DNA from 4 places in the Serratia montpellierensis genome. Region 1 is predicted to be linked to each of the others. Evidence: predicted binding sites of a transcription regulator. Region 1 holds the regulator's gene; each other region holds the start of a gene.
The links. The regulator LexA, encoded in region 1, represses DNA repair genes until DNA is damaged. The targets are predictions, from matches to a motif close to TNCTGTATGTACATACAGNA.
Positions count from the first base shown of each region.

Region 2: a site for LexA is predicted at 3,564-3,583, ahead of uvrB (excinuclease ABC subunit UvrB). Genes of this name have one in related genera too.
Region 3: a site for LexA is predicted at 3,678-3,697, ahead of FUU19_RS23600 (metal-dependent hydrolase). Genes of this name have one in related genera too.
Region 4: a site for LexA is predicted at 2,651-2,670, ahead of umuD (translesion error-prone DNA polymerase V autoproteolytic subunit). Genes of this name have one in related genera too.

Region 1 covers NZ_VOSN01000021.1:253,593-259,336, reverse strand. Annotated here, with positions in the region: gene ubiA (4-hydroxybenzoate octaprenyltransferase) at 1-31, shown strand, start outside; gene plsB (glycerol-3-phosphate 1-O-acyltransferase PlsB) at 98-2,563, opposite strand; gene FUU19_RS21840 (diacylglycerol kinase) at 2,713-3,081, shown strand; gene lexA (transcriptional repressor LexA) at 3,184-3,792, shown strand; partial or broken gene dinF (MATE family efflux transporter DinF) at 3,894-5,231, shown strand; gene FUU19_RS21825 (CsbD family protein) at 5,547-5,744, shown strand, end outside.
Region 2 covers NZ_VOSN01000005.1:654,094-659,837, reverse strand. Annotated here, with positions in the region: gene bioF (8-amino-7-oxononanoate synthase) at 1-415, shown strand, start outside; gene bioC (malonyl-ACP O-methyltransferase BioC) at 399-1,166, shown strand; gene bioD (dethiobiotin synthase) at 1,159-1,833, shown strand; gene FUU19_RS08535 (ATP-binding cassette domain-containing protein) at 1,861-2,583, opposite strand; gene FUU19_RS24670 (hypothetical protein) at 3,038-3,160, shown strand; gene uvrB (excinuclease ABC subunit UvrB) at 3,692-5,704, shown strand.
Region 3 covers NZ_VOSN01000022.1:282,151-287,894, forward strand. Annotated here, with positions in the region: gene phnW (2-aminoethylphosphonate--pyruvate transaminase) at 1-651, shown strand, start outside; gene phnX (phosphonoacetaldehyde hydrolase) at 661-1,470, shown strand; gene FUU19_RS23595 (L-cystine transporter) at 1,534-2,925, opposite strand; gene FUU19_RS23600 (metal-dependent hydrolase) at 3,107-3,655, opposite strand; gene hxpB (hexitol phosphatase HxpB) at 4,081-4,746, opposite strand; gene FUU19_RS23610 (HdeD family acid-resistance protein) at 4,810-5,744, opposite strand, start outside.
Region 4 covers NZ_VOSN01000022.1:97,867-103,610, reverse strand. Annotated here, with positions in the region: gene FUU19_RS22680 (hypothetical protein) at 88-495, opposite strand; gene umuC (translesion error-prone DNA polymerase V subunit UmuC) at 947-2,215, opposite strand; gene umuD (translesion error-prone DNA polymerase V autoproteolytic subunit) at 2,215-2,637, opposite strand; gene FUU19_RS22665 (GtrA family protein) at 3,087-3,443, shown strand; gene FUU19_RS22660 (glycosyltransferase family 2 protein) at 3,440-4,351, shown strand; gene FUU19_RS22655 (glucosyltransferase domain-containing protein) at 4,353-5,744, shown strand, end outside.

The sequences.
Region 1 (5,744 bases):
CGGCATCGCGCTGAGCTATCTGCCGGCGTAACGGTTTCCTGCAGCAAGAAAAAAGGCACCCCTCGGGGTGCCTTTTGTGTTTCCGCGCCGGACGAAATCACTCGTCTTGCTCTTCTTCCGCATCGGCTTGCGGCAGAACGTTGGTCTCTTCCGGCATGTTGACGCTTTCGATGGTCAGCTTGATTTCCGGCGTGATCAGATCGCTCAGCATGTTGTACACCTCGAGGGTGTGTTCGCGGATCGCATCGCCGCTGTCGTTGATATAGCCTTCTTCGCGCAGCGTCGCCACCAGGGTGGAGAACACCGCCTTGTCGAAGAACTCCGGCGCGTTGATGCCGTGCAGCACCGACAGACGTTGCGCCATGATGCGGCTCTCTTTCTCCAGCGCGCCGCGGTTGATGCTCGGGTTGGCGCTGAGGATCGACATAGTGATGGCGTAGCGTTGCAGGGTTTCGCGCACCCCGGCGGCCAGCAGCTGCAGCGGGCGAATGCGCGCCGGGTTCAGCACCAGCTCGTCGCCTTTGTCGCAGATCAGCTGTTGACGGATCAGCTCGTCGATCATCGGCCGCAGCACTTCCGACAGCTGTTCCTTATCGTTATGCAGGAACAGCTCGGCTTTCAGCATCGGGTAGATCATGCCGATCTGGCGCAGCAGCTCGGTGCGCGACACCCGGCGATGATGCATCACAATGCTGGCGATCAGCGACGGCAACACCAGCAGGTGGTGGATGTTGTTGCGGTAATAGGTCATCAGCACCGCCTGCTCGCGCGGCAGAATGATGATGTCGCCGATGTTGTCCTTTTCCACCTCGAACTTGTTCATGTTCAGCGCGTGATCCAGCAGCTCGTCCGGCGTTTGCGTCGGTACGGTGACGTCATGCGCGTAAGGCGCATTGCGCATCAGCTGCAGGTAGCACTCGAGCTGCTCGAGCAATTGTTCGCGGGTCAGCGAACGCTGGCGCGAGGCCAGCAGCGCGGTGGAGCACAGGTTCATGGCGTTGGCCGCGGCGGCGTTGTTGATGCGCACCATGATCTGGCCGGCCAGATCGTTGACCGTCGGCGTCAGCCAGCTTGGGCGCTGAGCCTCGATCGGATCGATAGACTCGCGCCACTGCGGCACGTGCTGGTTGAGGTAAGCGGTCAACGGCAGCGGCTCGCCAAAGTTGACATAACCCTGGCCCAGATTGCGCAGCTTGCGCAGGCCGCGCAGCATCTGCAGCAGGCTCTCTTTTTCCTTGGTGGCGCCACGCAGCTCTTTGGCATAGGTGCCCACTTCCATCACGTGCTCGTAGCCGATGTAGATCGGCACCAGCGTGATCGGACGGGCACCGCCGCGCAGCATCGCCTGAATGGTCATCGACAGGGTGCCGGTCTTCGGCTCCAGCAGACGCCCGGTGCGGGAACGGCCGCCTTCCACGAAGTATTCCACCGAGTAACCGCGGGTGAACAGCTCGCCGAGGTATTCGCGGAACACCGTCGAGTACAGCTTGTTGCCCTTGAAGGTGCGGCGGATGAAGAACGCGCCCAGGCGGCGGAAGATCGGACCCGCCGGCCAGAAGTTGAGGTTGATGCCGGCGGCGATGTGCGGCGGCACCAGGCCCTGGTGATACAGCACGTAGGACAGCAGCAGATAATCCATGTGGCTGCGGTGGCAGGGCACGTAGACGATCTCGTGGCCGTCCTGCGCCAGCTGGCGCACGCGTTCGGCGTTGGTGACGTTGATGCCCTGATACAGCCGGTTCCAGGTCCAGCTCAGCACGCGGTCGGACAGGCGCACGGTTTCGTAGGAGAAATCGGCGGCGATCTCTTCCATCAGCGCGATGGCGTTCTGTTGGGCCTTCTCGTGCGAGATCTTCTTGCTGCGCGCTTCGTCCTCGACCGCTTTTTCGATCGCTTTGGACGCCAACAGCTTGTTGAACAGATCCTGACGGGCCGGCAGGCTCGGGCCTACCGCGGCCAGGCGCTGACGCGAGAAGTGCATGCGTGCCACGCGCGCCAGTTTCTGCGCGATGGTTTTATCCGTGCCGTGTTCGGTCGCCATGCGGCGCAGCGAAACGGTGTTGGAGAAACGCACGAAGCTGTCGCGGCCGAGCCACAGCACGGCGAAGAATTTCTGCACGCCGTTCAACAGACGCAGGTGCGGCGTGCCGTGGCCTTCGCGGCCCGGCGAGCGGCCGAACATGACCGAAACCGGAAGCATCTGAATGTCGAGATCCGGATTGCTGCGATGCAGATCCAGATAGTCGTGGAACAGCTTTACCGACTCTTCTTTCGGGGTGTAGTAGCGGAACACGCGCGGGCCGTCGTGAATGAACACGTAGCTCGGCAGCACGGTGCCGTCGATCTCCAGCGAGTTGAGCGGATCGGGCAGATCCTGCGCCAGGCACTGGGTGCGCAGCGTCAGCAAATCCGCCTTGGAATTGTAAGGTAAAACATACAAAATCGGCCGTGAGGGATCCAACCCTAGCTCGGTAACCGGATCTGAAGGGATGACCTTACTTCTTACCAACAATTTAAGTGGTAAATTCAATATTTTATAATAAATTTTACGCCAACCTGACATAAACAACGTGAAGCCTCTTGTTAGCAATGCGCCGCAAGCATACCAGAAACCGGGTAGCAGATCTGTGGTGTTCGAAAACCGAGAGCCGTCAGCGCGGACTGTTCTAGACTCTTGTTATTATGACCGACCTCTGAGAAAGGCACGAAAACATGGCAAACCAAGCAACCGGACTGACCCGCATCATCAAGGCCGCCGGCTATTCCTATAAAGGGCTTTCCGCCGCCTGGCAACACGAGGCGGCGTTCCGACAGGAACTGGTGGTCACCCTCTTGGCTATCATACTGGCAGTCTGGCTGGATGTGGGTGCGATAGCGCGCATTTTATTGATCGGATCGGTAGCGCTGGTGATGATCGTCGAGATCCTGAACAGCGCGATCGAGGCGGTGGTGGATCGCATCGGCAGCGAACACCATGAGCTGTCCGGACGGGCCAAGGACATGGGGTCGGCGGCGGTGTCGCTGGCGATCGTACTGGCGCTGTTCGTTTGGGGCACGGTCTTGTGGCAGCATTTTGGCTGACGAAAGGCGCCTACTGACTGATTTTTATTTATTCTTCGGTTCCCAATCCGCGCTTACCTGTATATACTCACAGCAAGACTGTATAAACAAACAGGGGGCGGAATGAAAGCACTAACTACCAGACAGCAAGAGGTCTACGATCTGATTCGCGATCATATTTCGCAAACGGGCATGCCGCCAACGCGTGCCGAGATCGCGATGCGTCTGGGGTTCCGTTCGCCTAACGCCGCCGAAGAGCACCTGAAGGCGCTGGCACGCAAAGGCGTGATCGAAATCGTCTCCGGTGCGTCGCGCGGTATCCGCCTGCTGATGGAAGAAGAAGAGGGGCTGCCGCTGATCGGCCGCGTCGCCGCCGGCGAGCCGCTGTTGGCGCAGCAGCACATCGAAGGGCACTACCAGGTGGATCCTTCCCTGTTTAAGCCGAGCGCCGATTTCCTGCTGCGGGTGAACGGCATGTCGATGCGCGACATCGGCATTCTGGACGGCGATCTGCTGGCGGTGCACAAAACGCAAGACGTGCGCAACGGCCAGGTCGTGGTGGCACGCATCGAAGACGAAGTGACGGTCAAACGCCTGAAAAAACACGGCAACGTGGTCGAGTTGCTGCCGGAGAACAACGAATTCCAACCGATCGTGGTCGATCTGCGCCAGCAGAATTTCACTATCGAAGGGCTGGCGGTCGGCGTGATACGCAACGGCGACTGGATCTAATCGCCGCACCCTCAGTGCCACCCCTTGTATCAATCGCCCCTGTTCTGGGGCGTTTTTGTTTCTGACCTTGTCCTTCGCCACTGCTACGGGAACATTTCATCATGCGCTTGATTTCCGTCTTCACCAGCGACACCGATAAAGCCCTGTGGCGCCTGGCTTTGCCGATGATTTTCTCCAATATCACCGTACCGCTGCTCGGGCTGGTGGACACCGCGGTGATCGGCCACCTCGACAGCCCGATCTATCTGGGGGGCGTCGCGATCGGCGCGGTGGCGACCAGCTTCCTGTTCATGCTGCTGTTGTTCCTGCGCATGAGCACCACCGGCCTGGCGGCGCAGGCGCTGGGGGCACAGAACCCGCAGGCGCTGGCGCGCGCCTTTATGCAGCCGCTGCTGCTGGCGCTGCTGGCCGGGGCGGCGATCGTCCTGCTGCGCTACCCGCTGATCGAACTGGCGCTGCGGATCGTCGGTGGTAATGGCGAGGTGCTGGAACAGGCGCGGCGTTTTCTTGAAATCCGCTGGCTGAGTGCGCCGGCGGCGCTGGCTAATCTGGTGCTGCTGGGCTGGCTGCTCGGCGTGCAGTACGTGCGGGCGCCGGTGATCCTGCTGATCGTCGGCAACCTGCTGAACATCGTGCTGGATATCTGGCTGGTGATGGGCCTGGGCTGGAACGTGCGAGGGGCGGCGGCGGCAACCGCCATCGCCGAATATGCCACGTTCTTGCTTGGCCTGTGGCTGGCGTGGCGGGTAATGCGCCTGCGCGGTATCACCCTGCCGATGCTGCGTCAGGCCTGGCGTGGCGATCTGCGTCGGCTGCTGGCGCTTAACCGCGACATCATGTTGCGTTCACTGTTGCTGCAACTGTGCTTCGCATCGCTGACCATTTTCGGCGCTCGCCTGGGGAGCGACGTGGTGGCGGTTAACGCGGTGTTGATGAACCTGCTGACGTTTACCGCCTATGCGCTCGACGGCTTCGCTTATGCGGTGGAGGCCCATTCGGGCCACGCCTACGGTGCCCGGGACGACAGCCAACTGCGTAAGGTGTGGCACGCGGCCTGCAGGCAGGCGGGGTTGGTCGCGTTGGCCTTCGGCCGGTGATGGCATACACCAGGCCAGCAGATCGTGGCGGCGTTGACCTCCTTACCGGAGCTGCGTGCGTTGGCCGCCCACTATTTACCGTGGCAGGTCATTCTGCCGCTGGTCGGGGTGTGGTGCTATTTGCTGGACGGCATGTTTATCGGCGCCACGCGCGGCGCCGAGATGCGTAACAGCATGGCGGTGGCCGCGGCAGGATATGGCGTGGCGCTGTTCAGCGTGCCGCTGCTTGGCAACCACGGGCTTTGGCTGGCGCTGGCGGTGTTTCTGACGTTGCGCGGCGTGGCGCTGGGTTGGATTTGGCACCGCCATCAGGTGCGCGGCAGCTGGTTTGCCGCTCGCTAAACCGGACGCTTTGCTGGGTTAATTATTAATTTCCCTTATGTTTTGGTTCATGTTTGCTTACATGTTTTCAGCCTGGTTTTTCCCGGCTTAGTTCGTTGTTTGTTGGCGTTTTTTATTTTTATTTTGTTTTTTAATGGTTTTTTATTCTGATGTTTGGCTTTTTTATTTCCATGTTCAACTAGAATGAATCATGTGGCTGGAGAATAAAGGGGAACGGTATTCCTTAAGGTGAAGGGGGTATCGGTCAGAAAAATTTCTGGTTAACCCCGGCCGGCGACAGGGATCACTGATTCACCACAGGTTAACGGAGAGACTATGAATAAAGATCAAGCCGACGGTAACTGGAAGCAGCTTAAAGGCAAAGTGAAGGAAAAATGGGGCAAGCTGACCGATGACGATCTGACGGTCATCGAAGGGAAACGCGAACAGCTGGTCGGCAAAATCCAGGAGCGCTACGGTTACCAGAAAGAGGCGGCCGAGAAAGAGGTGAAAGCCTGGGAAGATCACACCAAA
Region 2 (5,744 bases), on a different contig from region 1:
GTGCGATGAGGCGACCGCCGAGTATCTGCTGCAGTTCGCCCGCCATCTAATCTACAGCACCGCGATGCCGCCGGCGCAAGCCTGCGCGCTGCAGGCGGCGCTGGCCTGCATTCGAGAGGGCGATGAACTGCGTGCCCGGCTGCAGGACAACATTCGGCGTTTCCGTCAGGGCGCGGCGCCGCTGGCGCTGACCCTGACGGATTCCGACACCGCCATCCAGCCGCTGCTGGTGGGGGACAATCAGCGCGCGCTCGATCTGGCGACCCGTCTGCGCGAGTGTGGAATGTGGGTGAGCGCCATCCGACCGCCGACGGTGCCGCCGGGCGGCGCGCGGCTGCGCATTACCCTGACGGCGGCGCATCAGCCGCAGGATATCGATCGTCTGCTGGAGGTATTGCATGACGTCAGTCAATGACACGGTGAACAAACAGGCGGTCGCCTCGGCCTTCAGCCGTGCCGCCGGCAGCTACGATGCCGCCGCTGCGCTGCAGCGTGACGTTGGCGAGCGCTTACTGGGGATGGGAAGTCCCCATCCGGGCGAACGGCTGCTGGACGCCGGCTGCGGCACCGGTTATTTCAGCCGCCTGTGGCGCGAGCGCGGCATGCAGGTCACCGCGCTCGATCTGGCACCGGGCATGCTGGACGTCGCCCGCCAACGGCAGGCGGCGCACCATTATCTACTGGGCGATATCGAACAGGTGCCGTTGCCCGATGCGGCGATGGACATCTGTTTCAGCAGCCTGGTGGTGCAGTGGTGCAGCGATCTGCCCGCCGCGCTGGCGGAGCTGTATCGCGTGACCCGCTCCGGCGGCGTAATTTTGTTTTCCACGCTGGCGGCGGGATCGCTGCAGGAACTGGGGGACGCCTGGCAACAGGTGGACGGCGAGCGCCACGTGAACGCCTTTCTGCCGCTGGCGCAGATCCGCGCCGCCTGTGCTGATTATCGGCACGAACTGGTCACGGAGCTGCGCACCCTGAACTATCCGGACGTGATGACGCTGATGCGTTCGCTCAAGGGCATCGGGGCCACGCATCTGCATCAGGGGCGCGAGGGCGGCCTGATGTCGCGCGGCCGTCTCGCCGCGTTGCAGGCGGCTTACCCGTGCCGACAGGGGCAGTTTCCGCTCAGCTATCATCTGGCTTATGGAGTGATTTATCGTGATTAAACGTTGGTTCGTGACCGGCACCGACACCGAAGTGGGGAAGACCGTCGCCAGCAGCGCCTTGCTGCAGGCCGCCAACCGGGCGGGCTACCGCAGCGCCGGCTATAAGCCGGTGGCCTCCGGCAGCGAGATGACCGCCGAGGGGCTGCGCAACGGCGACGCGCTGGCGCTGCAGGCCAACAGCGGCGTGGCGCTTCGTTACGACGAAGTGAACCCTTACGTTTTTGCCGAACCGACCTCGCCGCATATCGTCAGCGCCGATGAAGGTCGGCCGATCGACGCGGCGCGGCTGTCCGACGGCCTGCGCCGGCTGGAGCAGCGCGCCGACTGGGTGCTGGTCGAGGGCGCCGGCGGGTGGTTTACCCCGCTGTCGGCGGAGTACACTTTCGCCGACTGGGTGCAGCAGGAACAATTGCCGGTGATCCTGGTGGTGGGCATTAAACTGGGCTGCATCAACCACGCAGTGCTGACGGCGCAGGCGGTGCAACAGGCGGGGTTGACGCTGGCCGGTTGGATCGCCAACGACGTGACGCCGCCGGGGCGGCGGCATCAGGAATACCTGGCCACGCTGCGCCGCATGCTGCCTGCGCCGCTGCTGGGCGAAATCCCGCATCTGCCGCAGGCCGAACGGGCGCCGTTGGGGGAGTATCTGGACATCAGCCTGCTATAAACGCTCAATGAGGGGGGCTTCTCTCCCTCATCCTTCTTCTTGCCCTGCCAGCCCGGCGCCGATCAGCGCCTCATCCAGCTGCGCCAGCGCGCCGTGCGCCACCGTGCGCCCCCTGTCTAACAGACAGAAACGATCCGCCACCCGACGCACGAACGGCAGCTGATGCTCCACCAATAAAATGGTCATGCCCAATTCATCGTTGAGCCTGCGGATCACGTTGCCGATATCGGCGGCGATTGAAGGGGGGACGCCCGAGGTCGGTTCGTCGAGGATCAGCAGCGCCGGCTCCTGAGCCAGCGCCCGACCAATCGCCAGCTGGCGTTGGGCGCCCACGCACAGATCGCCGGCGCGGCGAGCGCGCATCTGGCGCAAATGGGGGAACAGGCTGTAGATCAGCGGCGGAATGCGGCGAGGGGCGCCGCGCCCGGCCATTTGTGCCACCTGGAGATTCTCTTCTACGCTCAGCTGTGAGAAAAGCTGCCGCCCCTGGGGCACGTGGCTGATGCCCAGCGCGGCGCGGCGTTCCATCGGCTGCAGCAGCAGGTTTTGCGGCGGCTGATCCGCCGGCAGCCAGGTCATGCTGCCGCTCACCACCGGCACATGCCCCATGATGCAGTTGACCAGCGTGGTCTTGCCCACGCCGTTGCGCCCAAGCAGCACGGTGCACTGACCGCGCGGCAGCTCCAGGTTGATGTCCCACAGGGTATGGTTCTGCCCGTAAAATTGATTGACCGACCTCAGGCTCAGCATTTGGCATTCTCCTCATAGACGCTCGTTTCACTCGTTGGTGGGGGACTGCAAAGGCCGCATGCGCGGCGAATTTCCCGAGTGTGGCCATGTCTGGAACAAAATGCCGTCCGTCCGATGAGCCAGAGCAAGGCCTGCGGTGGACGGAATGACAGTCAATATGTCGTTAAAAACGACGCTTGTGACGACTTGGTGTCGTTCTTGCGCTTTTACGGGCGATAGCGCCGCAAGGGTTACACGAAGCGGCAGACAGCGCATCATGCTGCCGCACCGCATTTATACGCAGGAAGATAAAGCAACTCCCAGGCCAATTTTGCCACCGGGTGAAAACGGGGGATTGTTATCGCCTTGTTAACCGCCGGTCAGGCCTGACGCGCGCTGCCGTGACAGCCTGAAAATACGCGGGGAAGTTAACCCGGACGTTTTTTGCACTCTTGTGGTGCTCTTCGGTGAGGGCATGGTGCAAGGCATTGCGCCGCCGTCAAGAGCGATCCGCGAGAAAGGGGCCGATGCGATTTTGGCAATGGGGATTTTTAGTATTAATCGGCATAAACAAAGCGATATTTTTATGAAAAAATAACTAAAAAAGGCATTTTGGCGAGTGTAAAGGGCGAAAAGCTTTCTTTCTGTAACTCCCGCCCCGGGCGGGGCGGTGAGAGTTATCCACTATTCCTGTGGATAACCTTGTGCATTAGATTTAGAAAAACGCTGTAAAGCGAGAGCCGACGCGGGTTCTGTTCGCTTTGTCCGCATTCTCGTCTTTTTATTAATATTATTAAATATCAATAATTTAATTAAAATCAAGACGCAGGGGTATTGATCAGGCCTCTATGTATGATTTTTCGACGCCGTGCTATCAATAAGTTAATTCGCGGCAAGTTCTGGGGATAAATCTGTTATTGACAATAAAAATGTCACCGGGCTGTAACGCCACGGTGCAGGGGCGTTGCCGCCGCATCGATCGCGGCGACGAATCCGCTTGAAGCTGGTTTTATATCCAGTATCATGGGCACTGGCGCAAATCGCCGACACTTTCCATAATTAGGGGCCATATCCGGCGCAGAGCCGGCTGGCCGCCTGAGCGCGCGCATCTCCACAGGGTAGCCGAGCAATGAGTAAACTTTTCAAACTGCATTCCGAGTTCAAACCGGCCGGCGATCAGCCGGAAGCCATCCGCAAGCTGGAAGAGGGGCTGGAAGACGGCCTGGCGCACCAGACGTTGCTGGGAGTCACCGGTTCGGGCAAGACGTTCACCATCGCCAACGTGATAGCCGATCTGAATCGACCGACCATGGTGATGGCGCCGAACAAGACGCTGGCGGCACAGCTGTACGGCGAGATGAAAGCGTTTTTCCCGGAGAATGCGGTGGAGTACTTCGTCTCCTACTACGACTACTACCAGCCGGAAGCCTACGTGCCCAGCTCCGACACCTTCATTGAAAAAGACGCTTCGGTGAACGAACACATCGAGCAGATGCGTCTTTCCGCCACCAAGGCGCTGCTGGAACGGCGCGACGTGGTGGTGGTGGCGTCGGTGTCGGCGATCTACGGCCTGGGCGATCCGGATCTTTACCTGAAGATGATGCTGCACCTGACCCAGGGCATGATCATCGATCAGCGATCCATTTTGCGCCGCCTGGCGGAGCTGCAGTATTCCCGCAACGATCAGGCTTTCCAACGCGCCACCTTCCGCGTGCGCGGCGAGGTGATCGATATCTTCCCGGCGGAATCGGACGAGCTGGCGCTGCGCGTCGAGCTGTTCGACGAGGAAGTGGAGCGGCTGTCGCTGTTCGATCCGCTGACCGGGCAGATTGAGCAGGTGGTGCCGCGTTTTACCATCTACCCGAAATCGCACTACGTGACGCCGCGTGAGCGGATCATGCAGGCGATGGAAGAGATCAAGGTCGATCTGGCGGACCGCCGCAAGGTGCTGCTGGCCAACAACAAGCTGCTGGAAGAGCAGCGCCTGACGCAGCGCACCCAGTTCGATCTGGAGATGATGAACGAGCTGGGTTACTGCTCGGGCATCGAAAACTACTCGCGCTATCTGTCCGGGCGCGCCGAGGGCGAGCCGCCGCCGACGCTGTTCGACTACCTGCCGGCGGACGGCCTGCTGGTGGTCGACGAATCCCACGTCACCATTCCGCAGATCGGCGCGATGTTCAAGGGGGACCGCGCGCGTAAGGAAACGCTGGTGGAGTACGGCTTCCGCCTGCCGTCGGCGTTGGACAACCGCCCCTTGCGCTTCGAGGAGTTCGAGGCGCTGGCGCCGCAGACCATCTACGTTTCCGCGACGCCGGGCAAATATGAGCTGGAGAAATCCGGTGGCGATCTGATCGATCAGGTGGTGCGCCCGACCGGGCTGCTGGATCCGATCGTGGAAGTGCGGCCGGTGGGCACCCAGGTGGACGATCTGCTCTCCGAGATCCGCAAGCGTGCGGCGATCAACGAGCGCGTGCTGGTGACCACCCTGACCAAACGCATGGCGGAAGACCTGACCGAATACCTGGAAGAGCATGGCGAGCGCGTGCGCTACCTGCACTCGGATATCGATACCGTGGAACGGGTCGAAATCATCCGTGACCTGCGTCTGGGCGAGTTCGACGTGCTGGTGGGCATCAACCTGTTGCGTGAGGGGCTCGACATGCCTGAGGTGTCGCTGGTGGCGATTCTGGACGCCGACAAGGAAGGCTTCCTGCGTTCCGAGCGTTCGCTGATCCAGACCATCGGCCGCGCGGCGCGTAACCTGAACGGCAAGGCGATCCTGTATGGCGATCGCATCACCGATTCGATGGCCAAGGCGATCGGTGAAACCGAGCGGCGTCGTGCCAAGCAGCAGGCCTACAACGAAGCCAACGGCATCGTGCCGCAGGGGCTGAACAAGAAGATCGGCGATATTCTGCAGATCGGCCAGCCGGTCAACCGCGCCAAGAGCAAAGGCAAGGGCAAGGCGGTGGACGGCGGCGCTCAGCTTCAGAACCTTACGCCGAAAGCGCTCGATCAGAAAATCCGCGATCTGGAGGCGCAAATGTACACCCACGCGCAAAACCTGGAGTTCGAACAGGCGGCTGCGCTGCGCGACGAGATCCACCAGCTGCGCGAGCAGTTCATCGCGATTTCCTGACCGTTGGACGGCGCCCGCGCCGCGGGCGTCAAAATTCCTT
Region 3 (5,744 bases), on a different contig from region 1:
CAGAAAGTCGCCGGCCTGGCGGCGCGCAACGGCAAGACCTTCATCGTCGATGCCATGAGCAGCTTCGGCGGCATCCCATTGGATGTGGATGCGCTGGGCATCGATTTTCTGATCAGCTCCGCCAATAAATGCATTCAGGGCGTGCCGGGCTTCGCTTTCGTCATCGCCCGCCGCAGCGAGCTGGAGAAATGTGCCGGCCGTTCACGCTCGCTGTCGCTGGATCTGTATGCCCAGTGGCGCTGTATGGAAGACCAGGCCGGTAAATGGCGCTTTACGTCGCCGACCCACACCGTGCTGGCCTTCGCGCAGGCGCTGAAAGAGCTGGAACAAGAGGGCGGTATCGCCGCGCGCCACCACCGTTATCAGACCAATCAGCGTCGGCTGGTGGCGGGTATGCGCGAGCTGGGCTTTGAGACCCTGCTGGACGATGCGCTGCATTCGCCGATCATCACCGCGTTCTATTCGCCTGAGGCCGACACTTATCGCTTCGCCGAGTTTTATCAGCGCCTGAAGCAGCAAGGGTTTGTGATCTATCCCGGCAAAGTGTCGCAGAGCGACTGCTTCCGCATCGGCAACATCGGGGAAATTTATCCGCAGGATATCGAACGCTTGCTGGCGGCCGTCGGGCAGGCGATGTACTGGAATCAATAAGGATTGACCATGAAACAGATCAACGCAGTGATCCTCGACTGGGCCGGCACCACGGTGGACTTCGGCTCCTTTGCGCCAACGCAGATTTTTGTCGAGGCGTTCAAGCAAACCTTCGATATCGACATCAGCCTGGCGGAGGCGCGCATTCCGATGGGGCTCGGCAAATGGCAGCACATCGAGGCGCTGGGCAAACTGCCGGCGGTCGACGCACGCTGGCGGCAGAAGCTGGGCCGCTCGATGAGCCATCAAGACATCGACGCGCTGTATCAGGCGTTTATGCCGCTGCAAATCGCCAAAGTGATCGATTTCGCCGATCCCATTGAGGGCGTGCCGCAGGCGATCGCCGCTCTGCGTGAACAGGGCATCAAAATCGGTTCCTGCTCCGGCTATCCGCGTGCGGTGATGGAGGTGCTGGTGCCTGCCGCCGCGCAGCGCGGCTATGCGCCGGATTATTGGGTCGCCACTGACGATCTTGCGGCCGGCGGCCGACCGGGGCCGTGGATGGCATTGCAGAACGTCATCGCGCTGGGCATCGATGCGGTGGCGCACTGCGTGAAGGTGGATGACGCGGTGCCGGGCATTGCCGAAGGGCTGAACGCCGGGATGTGGAGCATCGGGCTGGCGCTGTCCGGCAACGAGTTCGGCGCTACCTGGTCGGAGTACCGTCAAATGGCGGCAGGAGAAATAGAGCAGCGCCGCACGGCGGCCGCCGATAAGCTGTACGCGGCGGGCGCGCATTATGTGATAGACACACTGGCGCAATTGCCGGGCGCGATCGCCGATATCAACCGGCGGCTGGCGAACGGCGAGCGGCCGTAACGACCGAACGCGGGGCATAAAAAAACCGGGGATAATCCCCGGTTTTTTCGTTCTGAGACGGCGTTAGCGGTGAGCCAATTCGACTTCGTCTTCGCTGTCCATCACGGCTTTGTCGGTTTGCTTCATCAGCTGGCTGGTGATGGTGCCTGCTGCCATGGAGCCGTTGACGTTCAGCGCGGTACGGCCCATGTCGATCAGGGGTTCGACCGAGATCAGCAGCGCGACCAGCGTCACCGGCAGGCCCATCGCCGGCAGTACGATCAGCGCGGCGAAGGTGGCGCCGCCGCCCACGCCCGCCACACCGGCGGAGCTGATGGTGACGATGCCAACCAGGGTGGCGATCCACACCGGGTCCAGCGGGTTGATGCCGACGGTCGGCGCAACCATCACCGCCAGCATCGCCGGGTAGAGGCCCGCACAGCCGTTCTGGCCGATGGTGGCACCGAACGACGCCGAGAAGCTGGCGATGGATTCCGGCACGCCCAGACGACGGGTCTGCGCTTCCACGTTCAATGGAATGCTGGCGGCGCTGGAGCGGCTGGTGAAGGCGAAGGTGATCACCGGCCACACTTTGCGGAAGAACTTCATCGGGTTAACGCCGGTGAAGGCCAGCAGGACCGCGTGTACCACGAACATGATGGCCAGGCCGATGTACGAGGCCACCACGAAGCTGCCGAGCTTGACGATGTCGTGAATGTTGGAACCAGCGACCACTTTGGTCATCAGCGCCAGCACGCCGTAAGGCGTCAGCTTCATGACCAGACGCACCAGCTTCATTACCCAGGCCTGCAGGGTGTCGATAGCCACCAGCACGCGTTCGCCTTTCGGCTTGTCGTCTTTCAGCAGCTGCAGCGACGCCACGCCGAGGAAGGTGGCGAAAATCACCACGCTAATGATAGACGTCGGGCTGGCGCCGGTCAGATCGGCGAACGGGTTTTTCGGGATGAACGACAGCACCATCTGCGGCACGGTCAGATCGGCCAGTTTACCCACGTAGTTGGTCTGGATCGCCGTCAGACGCGCGCTTTCCTGCGCGCCCTGCACCAGGCCTTCGGCGGTCAGGCCGAACAGGTTGGTGACCAGCACGCCCACCAGCGCCGAGATCAGCGTGGTGAACAGCAGCGTGCCGATAGTCAGGACGCTGATTTTGCCCAGAGAAGAGGCGTTATGCAGCTTGGCCACCGCGCTCAGGATCGAGGCGAACACCAGCGGCATGACGATCATTTGCAGCAGTTGCACATAGCCGTTGCCGACGATGTTGAACCAGCTGATGGATTCTTTCAGCACCGGGTTGTCGGAGCCGTACACCAGCTGCAGGCCCAGGCCGAACACCACGCCGACCACCAGGCCGACCAGCACTTTTTTCGCCAGGCTCCATTGCTTGTGGCGGGTTTGCGCCAACAGCAACAGGAGCGCGACAAACACCAGCACGTTAATCACGAGCGGAAGATTCATCCCCAATGTCTCCAATAATCTTTCTTATAAAAACGACTACGCATCACGTATGTCGCGATGTAAATATCGTAACAGTTTGCCGAGTGGCCTACTTATATCCAAATGGAATTTGATATAGCTTTTTGTGTGTTTTTGTTTGTTTTATATACATGAAGGTGATGGGTTGAGCGGGTTTTTGTGATCAGAGTCTGATATTTCTGATTTGCTCGACATAGGATTGCACCGGCAGGGTGAAATCACCTTGCCAACAGATGGCAAACGCCACCAGGCACAGGCACAGCACGCGCTCCAGCTGGTTGCCTTTTTGCGAGTTGAGCAGCGGCAGGCGAAAACGCCAGCGGCATGGCCACAGCAGCGGAACGCCGGCGGGAGTGAGCATATCGGCCAGCAGATGGCTGAAGTAACCGATGATCATGGCGTGCAGCGCGTCGGCCGGGATCGGCCAGCTGCGCGGCACGTCCAGCTGGAACAGCGCCATGCCGCCGGCGATCGCCAGCAGGCTGTGGGTGAAGCCGCGGTGGCCGAAGGCGCGGGCGATGGGCAGGGCAATCCAGCGCAGACGCTGGCCCAGTACCGACTTGGGATGATCGATGTCCGGCAGCAGCGAGGTCAGCAGCGCGGCGGGTATGATGTGCCACCAGTCGCCGGTAGCCAGCTCTGGCGTGACTTCCGCCTTCTTGGCGAAGATCGCGCAAGCGACAGAGAAAATGAGATGTCCTTCCGCAGTCATGCTGTTGCGATTCCGGCTGGTAAACTGTTAATTTATCCAGTATATGGGAAAATTCCCAGTAGTGGAAGCAGTTACCCTGTAACCAATTGTTTATTTTTCCCGGTTTTACAACGGCTTGTTACGGCAATACGTAACAAATCATCGCTTTTGACGGGCGTGAACAAAAAGCGGGCAATGGGCTGTGCGGAACGGAGAGAAATAAGGGCGGTTTTCAGTACGCAGCGGCGGGAGGAAGCGGCGGCCGCGAAGAGCGCTGCGTGGCAGTGACAACGTTTCGCGGACCGTCGCTTTCCCTGCCACCCAGCATAATAACAACAGCATGCCGATTCAATAATAATGAAACGCTGTTTCGTTTGTTTTGCGGCACGGATCCCTTTTATGACGCAGAACGGAAAAGTCAGGGCGCCGGTGGCCGGCGCCGCAGGTCAGGCAAAGTGGGCGGGGGTGAGCTGTTCCAGGGTGTCCAGCTTGTGGTCCGCCAGCGCCCAGCGCGGATCGTGGCGGTATTCGGCGGCCGGGATCACGATGGAACGCATGCGCGCGGCCTTGGTGGAAATCATGCCGTTAAAGGAGTCTTCCAGCGTGATGCAGCGCAGCGGATCGCTGCCCAGGCGCTCGGCGGCAATCAGGTAGACCTCGGGGTGCGGTTTGCTGTACGGCAGGTATTCGGCGGAAACCAATTGATCGAAGTAACCTTCAAGATCGAACATCTTCAGCACCTGCTGCTGCATGTGCAGCGGTGAGGCGGAGGCGAGACCGATGTTCAGCCCCTGACTGCGGCACAGCTCCAGCGCCTGCCGAACGCCCGGCAGCAGCGGGCGCGTCTCGTGCACCAGTTCGATGGCGCGTTCGATAATCCGTGCCGACACCTCATCGAGCGAAACCCCTTGCCAGGGCATCGCCTGGTACCACATCTTCACCACCAGATCGATGCGCAGCCCCAACGTGTCCGGTAGCTTGTGACGGTCGGACAGATCCAAACCCAGCGCACCGAAGATATCCAGCTCGGCCTGCAGCCACAGCGGTTCCGAGTCGATCAACAAGCCGTCCATATCAAAAATTGCGGTTTCAATGCGTTGCGAATAAGCCATTAGCGGTTAACTCCTGCCGGCGCGGATGAATGTGCCGACACTCTATCATCGCCGGCGGCGAGACTAAAATCTTTGCCTGCGCGTTTGGCTTTTGCCAAAGCGAAGGATGTTCCACATCTCGCGTAACTTTAGCCACCAGCGTTGGTGTTGGCGCTCGGTGACCTGTTGCAACATGCGCGCATAGTCCAGCACTAACCCCGGTGTCCAGGTCATGCTTTCGCCACGGCTACGCAGTACCGCCAGCATCCATAGATTGGGATCCAGCACCAGTAACAGAAAACGGCGCCACAGATGTTTATCGCCCAGCACGCCCTCCAGCGCGCTGTCGAGCGCGCCGATGACCGTGGTGGAGCAGTTACGCCGGGTCAGATTGTAGGTGGCGTCTTGCCGATAATGCAGCCAGAATGCGCGCAGCGCCGCCGGGTTATAGCGATAGAACTGAATTTTCTTGTCCGGGGGGCACCAGGCGGCGATCTCGCCCGACAGGTCGGGCAGAAAACGCCCGTCGACGTTGTTCTGTTCGCCGGCATGCAACAACTGGCGGAAATCCTGAACGGAATGGCTGATGTCGTTGAGCGGGTAGTGACTGATATACACATCCGGCGCGAGCGCCAGGGCGGCATGACCGGTGGAGATATTGCCACCGCCATCGACCGCCGCGATATATCGGTCGACGATGTAACGCCGGCGTGGATCTTTAGCCGCACCAATCGGTGTCCAGACGTACACCGTGAGCGGCACAGCCTCATCCGCCGGGTGCGGCGGCTGCCGCGTGGGGTGCTGATTCAGAGAGAAGTTTGTCAGTCTCCGGGCGATACGCAATAACGCCCAGCCGGAAAGCACCATCATCACGCCGAGGCAAAAGGGCACCGTCATCCGATGCGGCGCCGGCCAGCCGACAAAAATCATCAACGAAAGCAGGATCTCGCCGCCGCCCGCCAGCGCCACGGCTTTCCATCGACTGTGTTGAATCACCGTGGAGGAGGCGATGCGCACGG
Region 4 (5,744 bases), on a different contig from region 1:
AATTGACTGGATGAATTGAACCTTGCTCCGTATCACAGAGGCGACATTATTCGCTCGCGCTTATTCTCATACGTTACAGGACAGCGGTCATGACGGTACGTTGTCGTTTATATCATCAGTATCGATGAGAAAACCGGCATCACGAATCGCCGCCCTCACCTGCCTGGCGTCCATCACCGCCGTTTTCACATAGCCAAAGAATGCCACCCGCGCGCCGGGCAAACGGACTGGCGTCGCCAGTTGGGCACTGAGTTCGCGATTGCGCTGCGCCATCTGCTCGGCACGCGCCTGCCAAAATGCAGCCGGTTCGGAGGGAGTTTCAGTGGCGGTTTCGAACCGAGACGCCAATTCGCTTAGCGCCTCCCACTCCGCCAACAGGGCGGCAACCACTTCAGGATTAGCCACCTGCCCCCAGTCAGAGGGTAAAATCCCCTCACGCCACGCCTCGAGATAGCCGGGCAACGCCCTCTTCAACCGACTCAGCCGATCGTTCAACGCAGGTGTCCTTTTACAACTACAACGCCTAATATCTTGATATTCCCCATAATGCCGCTCTCGCTTAACCGGTGATGGGAGCAATGACCGGAGCTTATCAGCGCCATACATGACGTAATGACTTTTGGTGCGGCTAAATTAGCGATATGTGCGGGTGGGGAATAAGGATGGAGATCGGGTTGGTGGCTGTGACTCGAAAAGAGGAGCGGAGATTGTTGCTTGCGGATTAAGAGGAATTTACTTATAAATCAATCACACAAAAAAAGACCGAATACGATTCCTTTATACGAAAAAGAATGAAAATATCCTTTTTTAACAATGCCTTATCAACCTTTCAGCCTTTGCAATCCCTTGCTATACCTTGCATTCCATGCTTTTAATTTCAGATAGTTACCAGAACCCTCGGAGCAATTCGGAATAATTTAGGTACTAAAACTCTCAATCACAAACGCTAATATACTCGCGCACGTGGCAGATCACTCAGCCGTGTCGTGTATGCCGGCGACAGTAGCTCACGCTTCATTGACCACACCTGATGCGCCCCTTGTCCTGCAAACCACAGTTTTGCCCTTCCCGAGTTATTGATCCGATCAAGCACCCCCATCAGTTGCTCGCTGTTATGCCGTGGCTTGTACTCATCGAACAACCCCAACTGAGCCACACCTTGACTGTAAAAATCCTGCAGCATCACCCCGCCTTTCTGATATCGATGGCCAGGTTGCCAAACCGCATCCAGGCAACGCATAGCCGCAGCGATAATGTCCCGAGTATCCTGCGTTGGCGTGCTCAGTTTTATGCTTGCGGTGTTGTCATAGTATTCCTCATTGATGGCAAATGGGCTGGTTTTGAGCCACGCGCTGACATGCCGGCAATACTGATGCTCCTCCCTCAACTTCTCCGCTGCACGCGTCGCGTACATGCAAATAGCCTGATGCATCTGGTCATACTCGGTGATCCGATCTCCGAAGCTGCGGCTGCAGATGATCTGTTGTTTTGTCGGCGCAAACTCCTCCAGCTCGAGACAAGGCTGACCACGTAGCTCGCGGACGGTTCGCTCTATCACAACGCTGAAATGCTTGCGGATCATCGTAGTGCTTGCATCGGCCAGTTGGAGTGCCGTTTCTATACCCATCATGTTGAGCTTTTTCGATATCCGGCGTCCGATACCCCAGACCTCATCGACAGGCACGAGGCCCATCAATTTGCGCTGGCGCCCTTCATTGGACAGATCCACTACTCCGCCAGTCTTGTCCCACTTCTTCGCCGCGAAGTTTGCCAGCTTGGCTAACGTCTTGGTTTGGGCAATGCCAACGCCTACAGTTAGCCCAGTGTTGCGCAGTACCTTGGCCCTCACCTGGCGGCCGAAAGTATCCAGATCAATGCAGTTACGAACTCCAGTCAGATCAAGAAAACTTTCGTCAATTGAATACACTTCTACGCGTGGCGCCATCTCTTCTAAAACAGCCATCACACGCTGAGACATGTCGGCGTATAGCTCATAGTTGCTGCTGAACGCGATGCCCCCTGCGCGCTCAAATTCCCGCTTAATTTTGAAATAGGGTTCTCCCATCTTTAACCCTAACGCCTTCGCTTCCTTGCTCCTGGCTACGACGCATCCGTCATTATTCGACAGAACGACGACAGGACGCCCTCGCAGATCTGGGCGCCACAACGTTTCGCAGCTCGCGTAGAAGCTGTTCACATCAGCAAGCGCGTACATCACTTGAGCCTCGTTATCGAAGACACAACAACGCCCATCACCTCCAGATCGTCACCGCCATCATGAAGCAGGATCGGCTCATACTTCGGGTTCATGGGTTCCAATTGCGCGCGAGGATGCAAACAGAGACGCTTCACGGTGAACTCGCCGGCTATGCTGGCAATAACAATATCTCCATGGGCTGGGCTGATGCTGCGGTCAACAACAAGCATAGAGCCCTCAGTGATCCCGGCCTCAAGCATGGAATCACCTGTCGCATAGAGAAAATAGGTCGCATTGGGATGGCTGATGCAGTACTCGTTCAGATCGATGCGCGAACTGACGTAATCTGCTGCAGGACTGGGAAACCCCGCCGGCACCTTGTCGGCGAAAAGCGGGATTTTGAGCTTGGTTGGGTTTGGTGTTGGATAAAAGAAAGTCATAATGTTGCCTTGTTACTGTGTTTTTATACAGTATATGCGCAAGATTTTGACGGGGGAAAGTTCGGATTTTTGTTAGAAAGGTAGGATATTGATCGGTAAAGAAAGATAGTTTCGATGAATGGCCGAGTTCCCTCCAGGCTACAACTCACGATCGAAGTTCGACCTTCAGCGCGTTTTCGCGTCCACAAGTAGAACACTATGCCGATGTTTATCGCGACATTATCCCTTGAGATATCAGTCTGAGAGGAGCGCCAGAACCCAACTATCAGGTGGCGTGAGGCAACGCTGACGGACGGCGTGCTGGGAGTCATACGTTGTTACTACAGTATGTCACCATGCCCCAACGATAGTGATTGTGCTTACTTATCATCTTGATGGGCTAGAAAATTTTGCCATCAATATCATGCGATGGCAGAATATGGCAAACCAACATTTAAGAATTTTACGCATTGAATACTTTTATACGTTATGCATCTGTAGGGGTAATGAATACCCTGGCTCACTGGGCTGTTTTTGGGCTCATGCTCTTTAGCGGTTTCTCACAATCAGTTTCAAATGTTGTCGCTTTTGGCATCGCTGTAACCGTTTCGTTCTTTGCTAACGCCAAGTGGACGTTCAAGGCACAAGCTACAACTTACCGCTATATGGTGTATGTGTTGTTTATGGGAGGTATGGCATTCTCTGTCGGTTGGGCAGCAGATACGCTACATGCAAACCCAATTGTAACTCTCGTTACTTTTTCAGTGATCAGCCTAATCTGTGGCTTCATTTATTCTAAGTTAGTTGTCTTCAGGGAAGATAAATGAAAATTTCACTTGTAGTTCCCGTATTCAACGAGGAAGAAGCAATTCCTCTATTCTACCAATCTGTGCGTCAGTTTAAACCTTTTCAGCATATAGATGTAGAGATCGTTTTCGTCAACGATGGTAGCTCAGATAGAACGGAAGAAATACTGTCTTCCTTATCTAATGATGATCAAAATGTTAAATCGATAAATTTTTCCAGGAATTTCGGGAAAGAACCTGCATTATTTGCTGGTTTGGAAGCCGCTACCGGCGATGCTATTATCCCAATTGACGTTGACCTTCAAGATCCAATTGATGTTATCCCACTATTATTGAATAAGTGGCAAGATGGTGCAGACGTGGTGTTGGCTAAACGTATGGATAGGCAATGCGATGGCCGAATGAAGAGAAAAACAGCAGAATGGTTTTATCGAGTACACAATAAAATAAGTAAACCGGCCATAGAAGAGAATGTAGGTGATTTTAGGCTGATGACCAGGGAAGTGGTAGAAAGCATTAAATTACTTCCAGAGAGAAACCTATTTATGAAAGGTATCCTTAGCTGGGTTGGCGGAAATGTTGAAATTGTTGAATACTCTAGAGCCGAGCGAGTCGCAGGAACCAGCAAATTTAATGGCTGGAAGCTTTGGAATTTGGCAATAGAGGGAATTACAAGCTTTTCCACCTTCCCTCTTCGTGTTTGGGCTTACATTGGATTTTTTGTTGCTGCAATTTCCTTCATGTATGGCGCATGGATGATCATAGATAAGGTTATTTGGGGAAACCCGGTAGCTGGCTACCCTTCAATTATTGTTTCCATTCTTTTCCTTGGCGGTGTACAGCTTATAGGAATCGGAGTGCTTGGGGAATATATTGGTAGAATATACATTGAAACCAAACGTCGCCCACGCTATATAATAAAGAAGTGAGATGAGAATTAAAATGTTTTGTAAAATCGACAAAAAAGCACTGCTCCTTTACTCAGGGATTGCTCTTCTTTTTATTTATCCATTAATCCAAGCTGGTATTTTTTATAGGGATGATCTAGATAGAGCCATAACTGGTCAGTATGGATGGAGAGGATTAGGTCGGCCTGTTGCAGATATTCTCATGAAAGTTTTATCCGCCAGTGGCCACTATAACCTTGATCTATACCCCTATACTATGATTGCTTCCTGCTTGTTTATCGGTGGGGCATCGCTTTTACTTAGCGATCATTTATGGAGGTTAGAAGTTCCTTCACACAAATTAGTTGCGGCTCTTCTAATTTTCAATCCATTCATGCTGCAAAATATCGCTTACAGATATGACTCTTTAGGCATGTCCATCGCTTTTTTCCTAGCGGTTATGGCTTATACCTATACAGCCAGTAATCCTACAAGACAAACTTTAGTAAAACTGTTCGCTGGCGTACTATCTTTAACCATATACCAACCATGTGCAAATGTATTTATTGGTTTACTTGCTGTAGACGTAATGATCGCAGCAGTAAAAAATGACTGTAAAGCTACTGACATTATAAAAATAATACTTAACAAAACGGCTTTATTCGTCTCTTTTTACATGGTTTACATGTTATTCTTTGCTGCAAAAAGTAATTCACGCGCAGAGATCATATCAGCTAATACTGAAGGGCTAGAGCATTTAGCCTCTACGCTTAGTTCATTAAAAAACATGGCGCTATCATATTTCCATGGCCCAGTTTATATTTATTTTTTGATTCCAGTTATTGCTGGCTTGATTTTCATGTTGTTTGCAAATCGCCATAAGAAAAAATCTATATTATCATTCAGTCTTTATTGGGTTATTTCCCTATTTATATTTTTAGTTTCACTGATGGGGCCAACCATATTTCTTAAAGATGCTCCGCTATTCCCCAGGACTTTGGTTTCCTTCTCAGCGTGTCTTGTTTTAATTTCGATTCCCATTGTTTATTTTTTACCAAAAATGAAATATTTATCACTAATTCCTGTTATTACAGCAATTGCATTCAGCGCACAATTAGGCAGTGCCATTAAATCACAGCGCGAGTATGAAGATTTTATTTTTAACATGATCAGTCGTGACTTGCTCACTCATAATGAAATTACCACCATCGGAACAGTTGGCCAGGTCAATATAAATGAAAGGGCTAAATTGTTAGTGGACAACAAACCATTAATAGGGTATTTCCTTAGCCCTGCATCTGAGTTTTTAGCTTCTTTTCAACTAATTAACAAAGGATTCCCGCAGACTCTGCATGGTTATGGAGATGAACAAAACAATAAAAATGTGCTTTCTCGTATGATTAGCAGTGGGATTAAACCAATTTCAACTAATAAG